Regions from separate parts of the Glutamicibacter sp. GQ173 genome, predicted to be linked through region 1. Evidence: riboswitches for the same ligand, from Rfam matches in the RefSeq annotation. Region 1 holds a riboswitch; the other holds the start of a gene.
The links. A riboswitch is a leader RNA that binds a small molecule or an ion and turns the genes downstream of it on or off. The one in region 1 is predicted to bind glycine.
Positions count from the first base shown of each region.

Region 2: linked by a shared signal. The riboswitch ahead of gcvP (aminomethyl-transferring glycine dehydrogenase) and the one ahead of cycA (D-serine/D-alanine/glycine transporter) in region 1 are both predicted to bind glycine.

Region 1 covers NZ_JCAXDT010000008.1:176,014-183,095, reverse strand. Annotated here, with positions in the region: gene AC6CHO_RS13875 (lipid II:glycine glycyltransferase FemX) at 1-385, opposite strand, end outside; gene AC6CHO_RS13870 (metal-sensitive transcriptional regulator) at 482-811, shown strand; gene AC6CHO_RS13865 (heavy-metal-associated domain-containing protein) at 869-1,189, shown strand; gene AC6CHO_RS13860 (heavy metal translocating P-type ATPase) at 1,246-3,549, shown strand; glycine riboswitch at 4,029-4,127, shown strand; glycine riboswitch at 4,129-4,236, shown strand; gene cycA (D-serine/D-alanine/glycine transporter) at 4,413-5,918, shown strand; gene AC6CHO_RS13850 (4a-hydroxytetrahydrobiopterin dehydratase) at 6,091-6,450, shown strand; gene AC6CHO_RS13845 (FUSC family protein) at 6,466-7,082, opposite strand, start outside.
Region 2 covers NZ_JCAXDT010000001.1:775,809-782,890, forward strand. Annotated here, with positions in the region: gene gcvT (glycine cleavage system aminomethyltransferase GcvT) at 1-50, opposite strand, end outside; gene gcvP (aminomethyl-transferring glycine dehydrogenase) at 63-2,909, opposite strand; glycine riboswitch at 3,075-3,172, opposite strand; gene AC6CHO_RS03685 (SGNH/GDSL hydrolase family protein) at 3,274-4,062, opposite strand; gene AC6CHO_RS03690 (serine hydrolase domain-containing protein) at 4,119-5,270, opposite strand; gene AC6CHO_RS03695 (APC family permease) at 5,533-6,984, shown strand; gene AC6CHO_RS03700 (RNase H family protein) at 7,062-7,082, opposite strand, start outside.

The DNA of each region.
Region 1 (7,082 bases):
TGCCCAGGTTCTTGCGCACGGCGGCCGCGGCCCAGGTGCGCACTTCCCGGCCTGGTCCCATCTTCAGCTGGAAGGAGCCACGGTTTTTGAGGTAGGCGGCCAGCGGGCGGATGACGTTTTCCGCCCTGTGGGCCTGGAAATCGATGACCGGACCGTCGGGAACATAGGCCAGGGTCTTGTTGATTACGGGGGCAGCCCGGTGCAGCACCAATGCGGCGCCTACCAGTTCGTCCTGGTCGAAGAAGCCGAGGGATTCGCCTCGCCATCCACCCTTGACCCGGGCCCACTCGGGACGCTGCAGGAAGCTGACGTCGTGGGCAGTTTCAAGGAAGGCTGAGTGTTCGGCGCTGGAAATCGGACGCACGTGCAGGTCGTTGTGGCTCACGGGTGAAATCCTATCGTGCTTCTTCTGCTTAAGTGGGGAGGCCGAATACCCCTAGGGGGTACTTGACTTTATACCCCATAGGGGTATTATCGAAGTATGGAAACCAACCAGAACCCGGATGCCCAGACGCAGCATCACGGTTATCACGCGGATAAGTCCGCGCTGGAACGCCGCCTGAAGCGCATCGAAGGCCAAGTTCGCGGGGTCGCCAAGATGGTCGATGAAGACAAATACTGCATTGACATCCTGACCCAGATTTCCGCCATCAACGCGGCATTGCACAAGGTCAGCGTCCAACTCATCGATGACCACATCGGCCATTGCGTTGTTGATGCCGCGAAGTCCTCGATCCAGAGCGGCGACCCCAGCATCGTGCAGGAAAAGATCGCCGAGGCCACGGCCGCGATTTCCCGCCTGGTGCGCTAGTTGCCCTCACGCACCTATTTCCGATTCACACAGAATTCATCGAAAGAGAGCAAGATCATGAGCCACAACTGCAATTGCGGATGCTCCTCAGAGAACACCTCCGACAGCTCCCAGGGCCTGCAGATCACCACGCGTGAGCAGGCCACTCCTTTGGCTACCCAGACCGAAATCAAGATCTCCGGAATGACCTGCGGCCACTGCGTTGCTTCGGTCACCGAAGAACTCAAGGAGCTGGACGGCGTCCAGGACGTCGATGTCCTCCTCAACGCCAATGGCATCTCCACCGCCACCGTCACCGCTACCGGCAAGCTCAACGAAGCGAGCCTCCGCGAAGCGATCGACGACGCCGGCTACACCGTCGAAGCAATCAACGCCTAGCCCTACAAGCCAGGCACCAAGCCACCTTGAAGTGGCAGGAAAGTGCAAGGTACACAATGTCTTCCCATGCGCCAGAGCACGCGCTGCCCGAAGTACGCACCGTAGACCTCGATATCCAGGGCATGACCTGCGCCTCATGCGTGAACCGGGTGGAACGCAAACTCGGCAAGCTGCCCGGGGTGACCGCCTCGGTCAACCTCCCCCTGGAGACCGCCAAGGTCCAAGTTCCGCAAGATGTCACCAACGAACAGCTGGTCCAGACAGTCCAGGCCGCTGGCTACTCGGCCAAGGTGAAAGCCCCGGTCCACCCGGCGGCGCACACAAGCCATGAACATCACGGCGGCCACGAAGATCAACAAAAATCCATGCCGCACGCTGATGAGCACGGCTCGCACGAAGGCCACGACCACCTGGTCCCCAGCCACCTGCTACGCCGCCTGGTCATCTCAGCGATCTTCACCCTCCCGCTGTTCATCATCTCCATGGTGCCGGCGGCGCAGTTCCCGCAGTGGGGATGGGTGGCCTTTGCCCTGGCCACTCCGGTGGTCTTCTATGGCGCGTGGCCTTTCCATAAGGCCGCGGCAATCAACGCCCGGCATTTCGCTTCCACCATGGACACCCTGGTGTCACTCGGCGTGCTGGCCGCCTACCTGTTCTCCGCCATCCAGCTGATCCTCGACCCGCAGATGACGGCGCACATCGGCATGGCGATGAGCGAGCACGCACTGTACTTCGAAACAGCAGGCGTCGTGGCCACGCTGCTGCTGCTAGGGCGCTACCTGGAACATCGCGCCAAGTCTTCCGCCTCTGATGCCTTGAAGTCCCTGTTGAGCTTGGGCGCGAAAGACGCGGTCGTTCTGCGTGATGGTCAAGAAGTAAAGATTCCGGCCACTCAATTGCAGGTCGGCGAGCAGTTTGTGGTGCGCCCGGGCGAGAAAATCGCCACCGACGGTGTCGTAGTCGACGGTTCCAGTGCCATCGACACCTCGCTGATCACCGGTGAATCCGTCCCGCAAAAGGCCGCAGAAGGCGACGAAGTTACCGGTGCCACGCTGAACACCTCAGGCCGGCTGCTCATCCGCGCCACCCGCGTCGGCTCCGACACCACCCTGGCCCAGATGGGCAGGCTGGTCTCCGAGGCGCAGTCCGGCAAGGCGCCGATCGCCCGCCTGGCTGACAGGATCTCGGCGGTCTTCGTCCCGATTGTTCTGGGCATCGCGGTTCTCACCTTCCTGGCCTGGTGGCTGGTCACCGGTGACATCTACGCCGCCTTCACCGCCGCGGTCGCCGTGCTGGTCATCGCCTGCCCTTGCGCCCTCGGCCTGGCTACCCCGATCGGCCTGCTGGTGGGCACCGGACGCGGCGCCCAGCTGGGCATCCTGATCCGCGGTCCGCAGGTGCTGGAGGATACCCGCAAGCTGGACACCATCGTGCTGGACAAGACCGGCACCGTAACCACCGGCGTGATGACCCACCTGGGCACCGCAGCACTCGACGGCGTCGACCCGGCGCAGGTGCTGAAGCTGGCGGGCTCCGTGGAACACCACTCCGAGCACCCGATCGCCCAGGCCATCGCCAAGGCCGCAGCGGCCCAGGGCGAGCTGGCCCAGGTCACCGGCTTCGAGTCGGATCCCGGCGGCGGAGTCCTCGGCGTGATCGAGGGCCGCAAGGTGGTGGTCGGACGCGCCAGCTGGCTCGCCACCCAGGGCACCGATCTCGACCAGCAGGCCCGCACCATGCTCGCCGACGCAGAGTCCCAGGGCGCCACGGCGATCCTGGTCTCGGTGGACGGCGAGTTCCAGGCCGTAATCTCCGTGGCTGACAAGGTCAAGGATTCGAGCGCCGCAGCGATCAGCGAACTGCAGCAGCGTGGACTGCGCGTGGTGCTGCTGACCGGCGATAACCAGTCGGTGGCGGCCAAGGTCGCCGCCGGAGTGGGAATCAAGTCCGCAGACGTGTTCGCCGGGGTCTTCCCAGCGGACAAGGCCAAGGCCATTGCCTCGCTGCAGGAGCAAGGACGCGTGGTGGCAATGGTCGGCGACGGCGTCAACGACGCTCCCGCCCTGGCCCAGGCGGACCTCGGCATCGCCATGGGCTCGGGCACCGATGTGGCTATTGAGGCGGCCGACATCACCCTGATGGGCAACGACCTGCACCAGGTCACCGCAGCCATCGACCTGTCGGACAAGACGCTGTCAACCATCAAGATGAACCTGTTCTGGGCCTTCGCCTACAACACTGCGGGCATCCCGATCGCAGCCCTTGGGCTGCTGAACCCGATGATCGCCGGCGGTGCCATGGCGGCCAGCTCGGTGCTGGTGGTGCTCAACTCGCTGCGCCTGCGCCGCTTCGGCAAATAGCGCCCGGCCTGCAGCGCTTCCCCGACGCAGGTCATGACTTGCTTGAAAGTCGCGAAGCATCCGCTTTCACTCAAGCTCATGACCTCGTCCAGGGTTGCGACTCCGTCTTCGCCATAAGCCATAGCCTGCAGATTCCCTCCATGCATCGCCATGATTTGCGCCAGATCACTTCGAGTCCTGAAGTAATCGAGCGCTGGCATCCCAGTGCATACTTGCCATTCATCGCTCTTGATGAAGGCGGCCACCCTGCTGGTTGGGACAAGAGTTCAAGTCAGGTGCGGGAACAGTTTCGGGCAGACCGCCTGCAACACCTCCCCTTGCCTCCGACAAGGGCCCGAATTCCCGCGATATCCGCCAAGCCGGCTCGCGGCCATTCCTGCGGGACGGCCCACGAGGCAACAATAAAACTTTCAGTCGTGCGACTTGCATCACATTCACAGTTCTGCGCATACTGTGATGGCAATCACCACATATGCCGCTGATGCGTGGCGGGAGAGACTCGTCCTCACCAAGGGCGGGCGCCGTAGGAGCAATTTCCTCCCCGGGAAACTCTCAGGCACCCGTACCGCCACGAGAAGGCAACTCTGGAAAGCAGCACAGAATGAACTGTGCTCACCGAAGGAGCAAGCTTCGCCCAGTAGTCGGGTTGAAGTGAAAACTCTCAGGTTCAAATACAGATTGGGGAGGGACCACGAACACTGACGCTTTCGGCGCCTCCGATTCGACGGCTCTCTCCAGCGGCATAGGCAGCAGCTGCTCTCAGCGCAGCGGGCTGACGTTGCCTTCCCGGAGCCGGGCGAGTCTGGCGTTCCCAGCAAAGTAAGTTGCTAGGTGTCACGCCACACTCCTGGAAGGCAACCAGCATGAGTACCACCAGTTCTGATCCCACACTTGAACGCGGACTATCCAACCGGCATATCCAGCTCATCGCCATTGGCGGCGCCATAGGCACCGGCCTGTTCATGGGCTCCGGCAAAACCATCTCCGTCGCCGGCCCGTCGGTCATCTTTGTCTACATGATCATCGGCTTCATGCTCTTCTTCGTCATGCGTGCGATGGGCGAGCTGCTGCTGAGCAACCTGGACTACAAGACTTTTGCCGATTTTGCAGGCGACCTGCTGGGTCCCTGGGCAGCTTTCTTCACCGGCTGGACCTACTGGTTCTGCTGGGTGGTCACCGGCATTGCGGACGTCGTCGCCATCGCCCATTATGTTGCTTTCTGGTGGGGCGACCTCCCGCTGTGGATTCCTGCCTTGGCCTGCATCGCGCTGCTGCTGGTGCTGAATTTGGCCACAGTAAAAGCCTTCGGCGAAACCGAATTCTGGTTCGCGCTGATCAAGATCGTCGCCATCGGCGCGCTCATCGTCGTTGGCCTGGTCATGATCATCACCGGCTTCCAGCACAACGGTGCCACCGCATCAATCGCGAACCTGTGGGCCAACGGCGGAATGTTCCCCACCGGGTTCATGGGTTTCGTAGCCGGATTCCAAATCGCGGTATTTGCGTTCGTGGGCATCGAATTGGTGGGCACAACTGCCGCCGAAACCAAGGATCCCGAAAAGACCCTTCCGAAGGCCATCAACTCCATCCCGGTCCGCATCCTGTTCTTCTATGTGGGCGCCTTGATCATCTTGATGACCGTCCAGCCTTGGAAGCTGTTCTCCTCCGAGAACTCTCCCTTCGTTGGGATGTTCGCCCTGGCCGGGCTGGCTGGGGCTGCCGGCATCATCAACTTCGTGGTGCTCACCAGTGCAACCTCCAGCGCTAATTCCGGCATTTACTCCACTTCCCGCATGCTGCGCGGGCTGGCCTTGGAAGCCGATGCTCCGGCCGGCTTTGCGAAGCTTTCACGCCGCAAGGTTCCCAAGAACGCACTGATGTTCTCCTGCATGTTCCTGCTGGCCGGTGTCGTCCTGCTCTACAGCGGTGATTCGGTCATGGGCGCCTTCACCCTGGTCACCACGGTGTCGGCCTTGTGCTTCATGTTCGTCTGGACCATCATCCTGCTCAGCTACTTGGTTTTCCGCGCCCGCCGCCCTCACCTGCACGACGCTTCCAGCTTCAAGGTTCCCGGCGGACGGGTCATGCCGTATGCGGTGCTGGTCTTCTTCGGATTCATCCTCTGGGCGCTGACCACTCAGCCGGATACCTTTGCCGCCCTGCTGGTCACGCCAGTTTGGTTCCTGGTTCTGGGCTTGGGCTACCTTGTTGTTCGCCGCAGCCCGCAGCACGAAGCATTGCGTCTGGCCCACAGGGGTAAGGTGGCACACGAACGCTATGAAGCAGCGGCCTACCGCGACAGCCAGGCCTTCGGCCACGGGGAAACGTCATCTGTCGTTGAGTCTGCAGGGAACAAGGCACGCCAGTAGTCTGAAATGGTCCAGCATCGCTGGCTGCTGACCCGCACCTTGGCCAAGGTGCGGGTCTGCCTGCGCATTCACTGTGCGCCCTGTACCTTCACTGCAATTACTGCGAAGATGATACTGGCGGCCTCTGGCCTGCACCATGGGATAAAACTCCGCCTCACAAGGAGATGCTCTCATGACTAATATTCGACAGATTTCCCGCGCTCAATCACCGGTCAGCCTTGCCCCGGAACAGCGATTAGCCGCTCTTCAAGAGTGGAAGCGAAGCAAGGAATCATTCACTGCTTCCTACCGTTTTGATTCGACTGGCACCGCGCTGGAATTCATCACGCTCGTTGGGTTGCTTGCGGAAAAGGTCGACGTCCACCCTCATGTGGACTGGCGCTTCGACATCGTAACCCTTCGCTTGGCCCACGGCCTGAACACAGGAATCACAGCGAAGGACTTGAGCCTGGCCCGGCGCATTTCTGTCGATGCGCACCGGCTTAATGGCGCGGTCATGGTCGATTATCAGGACCGTCAGACCACCGCCTAAACCAGCAAGCCAGCGCTACTTGGCACTCACACGTCGATGGGCAAGCATCCCGATGACGATGCTCTGGACGGCACCAACCCCAGCACCCAATGCCGTCATGGCCACGCGGTCTAGAAGCAAGCTGGATGCCGGCTCCGGGCTGACCATGTGAACCATCAGCAGCGCGGTGACGGTCATGAAGACCATGCCAATGGCGTAGTTGCGCAGGATCACCAATTCGATGCAGATCTGGCCGATAATCGCAACGACAAGAATGACCCAAATTCGTGGTTCGAAGATGAGCACCGCGGCGGCGAGCATCACGCCAATACAGGTGCCGACGCTGCGCTGCAGGCCACGGGCCACTTTGGAATACGCGTCGATTCCGGTCACCGCGGCAATGGCTCCCAGACTGGCCCAGTACCAGTGTCCGCCATTGAAAAGTTCGGCGGCAGCACCTGCCAACAGCACGCCCAAGCCCATTTGCGCAGATTCCCGCAGCGCTCTCGGCGAGGGCGTCCAGGAGCAGCCCGCGCGAAGAGTATTCAAGAGGCTGGCCCGACGCGCTGAGAGACCCAGCATGAACAGGAGGCTGAAGACCATTGTTCCGCCGCCCACGAGGAGCACGCCAGCAAAGGAGTGCATGGTGGCCG
Region 2 (7,082 bases), on a different contig from region 1:
TGCTGGGCATGCAGGGCGGTGTGCTTGAGTTCTTGGGTGGTCTCAGTCATCTCAAAGTCTTCCTAGTCTTCGAAGGCTTCAGGAGCCGGGCAGGAGCAGATCAGGTTTCGGTCGCCACCGGCGCCGTCGATGCGTCCGACGGCCGGGAAGTACTTGTCGGATTTCAAGCTGGCTACCGGGAAGGCGGCCTGCTCTACCGAGTACTTGCGGTCCCAGCCGCTGTTGACCACAGCGGCGACCGTGTGCGGAGCGTTGCGCAGCGGGGACTGCTCGATGGTGTAGACCCCGGAGAGCACCTCTTCCATTTCTTGGCGGATGGTGATCATGGCTTCGATGAAGCGCTCGATCTCGCCCAGGTCCTCGGATTCGGTGGGCTCCACCATCAGGGTGCCGGCGACCGGGAAGGACAGGGTCGGTGCGTGGAAGCCGAAGTCGATCAGGCGCTTGGCCACATCTTCTGCGGTCACACCGGTCTTCGCGGTCAGCTCGCGCAGGTCCAGGATGCACTCGTGGGCAACCAGGCCCTTGTTGCCGGTGAACAGCACGGGGAAGTGCTCGTTCAGGCGCTTGGCAATGTAGTTGGCGTTCAAGATGGCGTGCTTGGTGGCTTCGGTCAAGCCGTCCCCGCCCATCATCGCGATGTAGGCCCAGGAGATCGGCAGGACGCCGGCCGAGCCGAAGGCGGTAGCAACTACCGGCACGCCGTCGCGCTCGGTGTAGGTGCCCGAGGCATCTCCGGGAAGGAATGGCAGCAGGTGCTCGCCCACGCCGATCGGGCCGACGCCCGGGCCGCCGCCGCCGTGCGGGATGCAGAAGGTCTTGTGCAGGTTCAGGTGGCTGACGTCTCCGCCGAACTTGCCCGGCTGGGCCAGGCCCACCATGGCGTTCATGTTGGCGCCGTCGATGTACACCTGTCCGCCAGCAGCGTGGATCTTGTCGCAGACCTCGCGCACGTCGGCGTCGTAGACCCCGTGGGTGGACGGGTAGGTGATCATGATGGCCGAGAGGACGTCCTTGTTGGCCTCGATCTTGGCATCCAGGTCATTGGCGTCGATGGTTCCGTCGGCTGCGGTCTTCACGACCACGACCTTCATGCCGGCCAGCACTGCCGAGGCGGCGTTGGTGCCGTGGGCGGAAGCCGGGATCAGGCAGACATTGCGCTGGCCCTCGCCACGCGATGCGTGGTAATCCGAGATGGCCAGCAGGCCTGCGTATTCGCCCTGCGAGCCGGCGTTTGGTTGGATGGAGACGCCAGCGTAGCCGGTGATCGCGGTCAGGCGGCCTTCCAGGTCGGTGATCAGTTCGCGCCACCCCTCGGTCTGCTCTGCTGGTGCGTAGGGGTGGATGGAAGCGAACTCTGGCCAGGTGATGGATTCCATCTCGGCAGCGGAGTTCAGCTTCATGGTGCATGAGCCCAGCGGGATCATGGTGCGGTCCAGCGCCAGGTCGCGGTCCGAGAGGCGGCGCAGGTAGCGCATCATCTGGGTCTCGGAGGAGATCGTGTTGAAGATCGGGTGGGTCATGAAGTCGCTGGTGCGCACCTGGCTGGCAGGGATCTCGAATCCTTCAGGAGCCGAGAGCTGCACGCCAAAGACCTCCAGCAGGGACTTCACAATGTCCGAGGTGGTGGTCTCGTCGGTGGAGACGCCGACCTGGGTGTCGCTGACCTTGCGCAGGTTGATGCCCGCTTCGATGGCCTTGGCGATGGTTTCCTCGGCGTTCTCGACGTTCACCACGACGGTGTCGAAGAAGGTTTGCGAGGCCAAGGTGAATCCGCCGGCAACCAGCGAGCTGGCGATCACGCGGGCGTGGTTGTTGGCGCGCGATGCAATCTGCTTCAGGCCTGCTGGGCCGTGGTACACCGCGTACATGGAGGCGCAGATGGCCAGCAATGCCTGTGCGGTGCAGATGTTGGAGGTGGCCTTCTCGCGGCGGATGTGCTGCTCGCGGGTCTGCAGCGCCAGGCGGTAGGCAGGAACTCCTGCGTCATCCACCGAAACGCCGACCAGGCGTCCTGGCATGGAACGGGTCAGGCCATCAGCCACTGCCATGTAGGCTGCGTGCGGTCCGCCGAAGAACAGCGGCACGCCAAAGCGCTGGGTGTTGCCCACGGCGATATCGGCGCCCTGCTCGCCCGGAGGGGTGATCATGGTCAGTGCCAGCAGGTCGGCGATCACGGTGACCATGGCGCCGGCTTCCTTGGCGGCGGCGATGATGCCGGCGTGCTCGGAGATCGAGCCGTTGCTGCCTGGCTGCTGCAGCACGATGCCGGAAATGTCGCCTTCTGGCAGGCCTGCGGAGAGGTCAGCGACCTCGACTTCGAAGCCCAGCGCGTCGGCGCGGCCCTGCACGACCTTGATGGTCTGCGGGAAGATGTTGGAGTCCAGGACGGTCTTGCCCTTGGCCTTCTTCTTGTTGGCACGGCGCATCATCAGCACCGCTTCGGCGGCGGCGGAGGATTCGTCCAGCAGCGAAGCATTGGCGATCGGCAGTCCGGTCAGGTCCATGACCATGGTCTGGAAGTTCAGCAGGGCTTCGAGGCGGCCCTGGGAGATTTCTGGCTGGTACGGGGTGTAAGCGGTGTACCAGGCCGGGTTTTCCACGATGTTGCGGCGGATCACCGCGGGGGTGATGGTGTCGTAGAAGCCCTGGCCGATCATCTGGGTCTTCATGACGTTCTTGGAGGCCAGGTCACGCAGGTGGGCCAGTGCTTGGGTTTCGCTCAGGGCGGCTGGGATATCCAGCATGGCGTCTTGGCGGATGTCTGCCGGAACGGCGGTGTCGATCAGGTCTTCGAGGCTGTTGTAGCCCAGAGTCTGAAGCATGGTGTCTACGTCGGAAGGACGCGGGCCGATATGGCGAGCAACGAATTCGCTATTCGTAGAAGCCGAAATCTGCGTGATGGTCATGGTGCTGGAGTCTCCACGGGGATCTGTCTTGGCGCATGCCAAAGGAAGGACGCTTTGCCTCCCCATCCCTGTTGCACTACCTGAGAGTTTTACGCGTCCGGCCAACTAAGCCGGGCGCTTGCACCTTCGGTGAACCGGTACTGGCCGGCTACTTTCCAGAGTTGCCTCGTGATGGCGGTACGGGGGCCTGAGAGTTTCCTGGGGAGGAATTGCTCCTACGGCGCCCGTCCATGGTGTGAACGGGGCTCTCCCGCCATCCGTCTATGGCGCACGCTGCCGGTCGGAGACCCGCAGCACACAACCATGTTACCTGCCTCGCGCGGAACATCAAAGACGCCTCGGCAGAAAAACTGACACAAAACTTCTAGCTCGCCGGGACGGCTAGCCGAACGTACTCGGGATACTTGGCTGACAAGGAGTCTCCAGAGGACGTTCCGGTCAGGCGGCGCTTGAGCCACGGCACCAAATGCTCGGTGGCCCAGCCCAATTCTTCCTTGAGCTTCTCGCCGCGCGAGTTCACGGCCAGCTCGGGCAGCACTGGAGCCTGGATCAGTTCGGCCCAGTTGCCCTCGGCCACCTGCTCTTCGCCCAGGACGTTGAGCACCTTGGAGGCCATCAGCGCATGGCCAAGTTCATTCATATGCAGGCGGTCTGCGGCCCAGTACCGCAGGTCCGAGAATTCCCGCCAGCGCCAGTAGTCGGCGATGATCGCGCCGTGCTTGTCGGCGATCTCGCGGACCTTCTCGTTATAGATGGCCGTGCGCGGGCGAGTCCTGGAAAACAGCGGGGACTCGACGGTATCAAAACCGGTAAAGAGCATCACGGTGCAACCAGCATCGGAAAAGCGGCGGATCATTCCGTCATAGCCGCGCATCAGCGCGTCCAAATCCGCGGTGGGGCGAAGGATATCGTTTCCGCCGGCGTAGATGCTCACCAGGTCCGGAGCCATGGACAGCCCCTGGTCAAGCTGCTGGTTGATCACCTGGCCAATTTTCTTGCCGCGCACCGCAAGATTGGCATATTCCCAATCCCCCTGCGCGCTGAGCACTTCAGCAACCCGGTCGGCCCATCCGCGCACCTGGTTTGGACGTGCTGCGTCGGCATCGCCAACGCCTTCGGTAAATGAATCACCCAATGCCAGAAATTTCTTCACTTCAATCCCACTTCATGTTCCTGATGATCTTGCGTAGTGCCACGAGGCTAGCTGGATTACGCTTTGGCGTTCTTGGCCAAGATGAGCTGACGCGCCAGCTGGCTGAGCTGCACCCCCGTAGAAACATCTCTGGCGCCTTCATTGCGTGACGGGATGAAGCCAAAACCCAACTGATAGGCCGGGTCTGCAAAGGCCAGCGAGGAGTTCGCGCCATCGTGTCCATAGGCAAAAATCGAGCCGTAGTCGATGCGCGAGGTGGCTTTCATGAATCCCAAGGCGAAGGCGTGCAGCAATCCGTTGGTGCGGTCATGGCCGTAGACCAGCTCCGTGGAGACCTTCGACCAAGTCTCCTCGCTGAGGAATCCGCTGGAAGCGCCGAGGGCAGGAACTGCTCCAAAAGACGCGGCATAAATGGCAGCCAAGCCCTGGGCATTGGCTACGCCACCCATGGAAGCTGGGCCAAGCTCGCGAACCTGTGCGGCATTGGCCAGTTCGTGCCAGTTGTAGACTGGGCCGCTTTCCAAGGCGAATCCGGAGGAGGAGTTCACGGCAAGGCCAGCCGGTGAGAAGGGATCGAAAAATTCGGTGGAAGTTTCGGCTGCCGGCAAGACGTCGCGGTAGCGGTATTCCAGCGCGGGGTCCTGCCCGATATAGGCATCCACCCCCAATGGCTTGCGGATTCGCTCTTCAAAGACCTCCTTGAGTTCCTTGCCGGTGACCCTGCGAACCAGTTCTTCCATGAGTATTCCCATGGTGATGGCATGGTAGCCCACGATGTTCTGGCCCAGCGGCCAGATACTTGGCATGGACGCCAGGACCTTGGCGTATTCTGCCGAGTTCAGCAACACCTTGCTGGGCACTCCGCCGGGAACACCAAGGACGCCAGCCTGATGGCTGAGTGCTTCACCGACGCTCAGGGAATTTTTTCCACCATCACCGAATTCCGGCCAGTAGGTGGCCATCGGCACGGTGGGGTCGATCAGGCCATCCTGGACAAGCAGGGCAACGACCAGCGCGCCTAGCCCCTTGGTGCAGGAGAAAACACAAGTCAACGCATCCCCGGAAAGGTGATCACCTACGCTGTGGCTGAGCACCAGCTCGCCTCGGTGATATACGGCCAGCTGCGCCGAGTAGTTTTCTTCTTCGGCAGCTCGTGCTTCGAGAGCCTGAGCCAACGGTGCGAAATCTTCGCTGATCACCAAGTCCATTTACATCCTTAAACTGCTTTTCGCTTTTCAACTAACCCTAGTCGGATTCCGTGCAATTCACGATTGGCGCCCCGAGCACCCCTACCAGCATATCCGTACGTCAAGTCACAAGTTTGCCAGGCTTTGACCGTTTATCCCATGGTTCATACCGCTGGGCTCGGGAAACTGTGAGCCAGCCCGGAAGGCAGGTTGCCCGCTTTGAGGGCAGCCACTAAATTTGTCATGCTTCCCACCAATATTTGAAGGAGATGATCTCGATCGCATGACTGTGGATAGTGACACGCTAATACCCCAGAACCAGGATGCAGAACTCAAGCGGGTGATCGGCCCCAAGCTGCTGCTGTTCCTGATCATGGGCGACATCATCGGCGCAGGAATTTTTGCCATCACCGGCAAGGTTGCGGGACAGGTCGGCGGCGCAGCGTGGCTGCCATTTCTGATCGCTTTCGCCATCGCAACCCTCACCGCGTTCAGCTACCTGGAACTGGTGACCAAATACCCTCAGTCCGCCGGCGCTGCGCTGTATGTACACAAGGCTTTCGGCGTCCATTTTGTCACCTTTATCGTGGCCTTCACCGTGGCTTGCTCTGGCATTACCAGCGCTGCCACGTCGGCAACCCTGGTGGGGCAAAACCTGTTGATCGGCTTTGGCCAATTCATTGACGGTGTGCCTACGACCCCGCAGGCGGGTATGTGGGCGGCCATTGTCATCATCGTTCTCCTTGCACTGATCAACCTGCGCGGTGTGGGCGAGAGCGTACGGTTCAATCTGGTGCTGACCATCGTTTCGCTGGCGATCATGGCGGTGATTATCGGCATTGGCTTCGCAGTTATCGCTTCGGGCCAGGGCGACGTGAGCCGCCTGGTGGTCTTCGAGACCCCTTCGGATCGCAACCTCTTCGCCGCGGTGACCATGGGTACGGCCATCGCGTTCTTCGCCATGGTGGGCTTCGAGGACTCGGTCAACCTGGTGGAAGAGACGAAAAACCCGAACAAGATCTTCCCGAAGATCATGCTAACCAGCTTGGGGTTATGCGCCGCGATCTACATGCTCGTGGCCATCACCATCATCATGGTGATCCCCACCGGCGACCTGCTGAATCCGAAGAATCCGGATGCCGGCATCCTGTTGGACGTGGTGCGCATCGGCGCACCGAACATTCCAATCGATACCATCTTCCCGTTCGTGACTGTCTTTGCGGTGGTAAATACGGCGCTGATGAACATGCTCATGGCAAGCCGTCTGATCTACGGCATGGCGCGCCAGGGCGTGCTGCCGCAGTTCCTGGGAAAGGTGCACTCCACCCGCCGTTCCCCTTGGGTAGCCATCCTGTTCAGCACCGCCCTGGCCATCGCCTTGGTGGCCTATGTAAACCTGGGCAGCGAGAACGGCATTGTCGGTTCCCTGGGCGGCACAACTGCGCTGCTGCTGCTGTGCGTCTTCGCGGTCGTGAACGTTTCGCTGCTGGTGCTGCGCCGCGAGAAGGCACCGGACGATGCGTTCCGCGCACCGACCATCATCCCGATTCTTGGCGTGGCCTTCTGCTTGTTCCTCGCCGGCCCATGGGCGCGTTCGCGCGCCGACTGGGTGCAGTACGAGATCGCGGGCCTGCTATTGGTCATTGGCGTGGCTCTTTGGGCGCTGACCTGGCTGATCAACCGCGTCAATTACAAGAAGGGCATCATCGAGACCCGCCCTGGTAACTACAAATAAGTAGTTTTGGCAAAAACATGGCCCATCGGGAATTTCCCGGTGGACCATGTTTTTTGCTCTATGCCCGGCGGCAGGACCTAGGCTGGCTGCTCGATGGT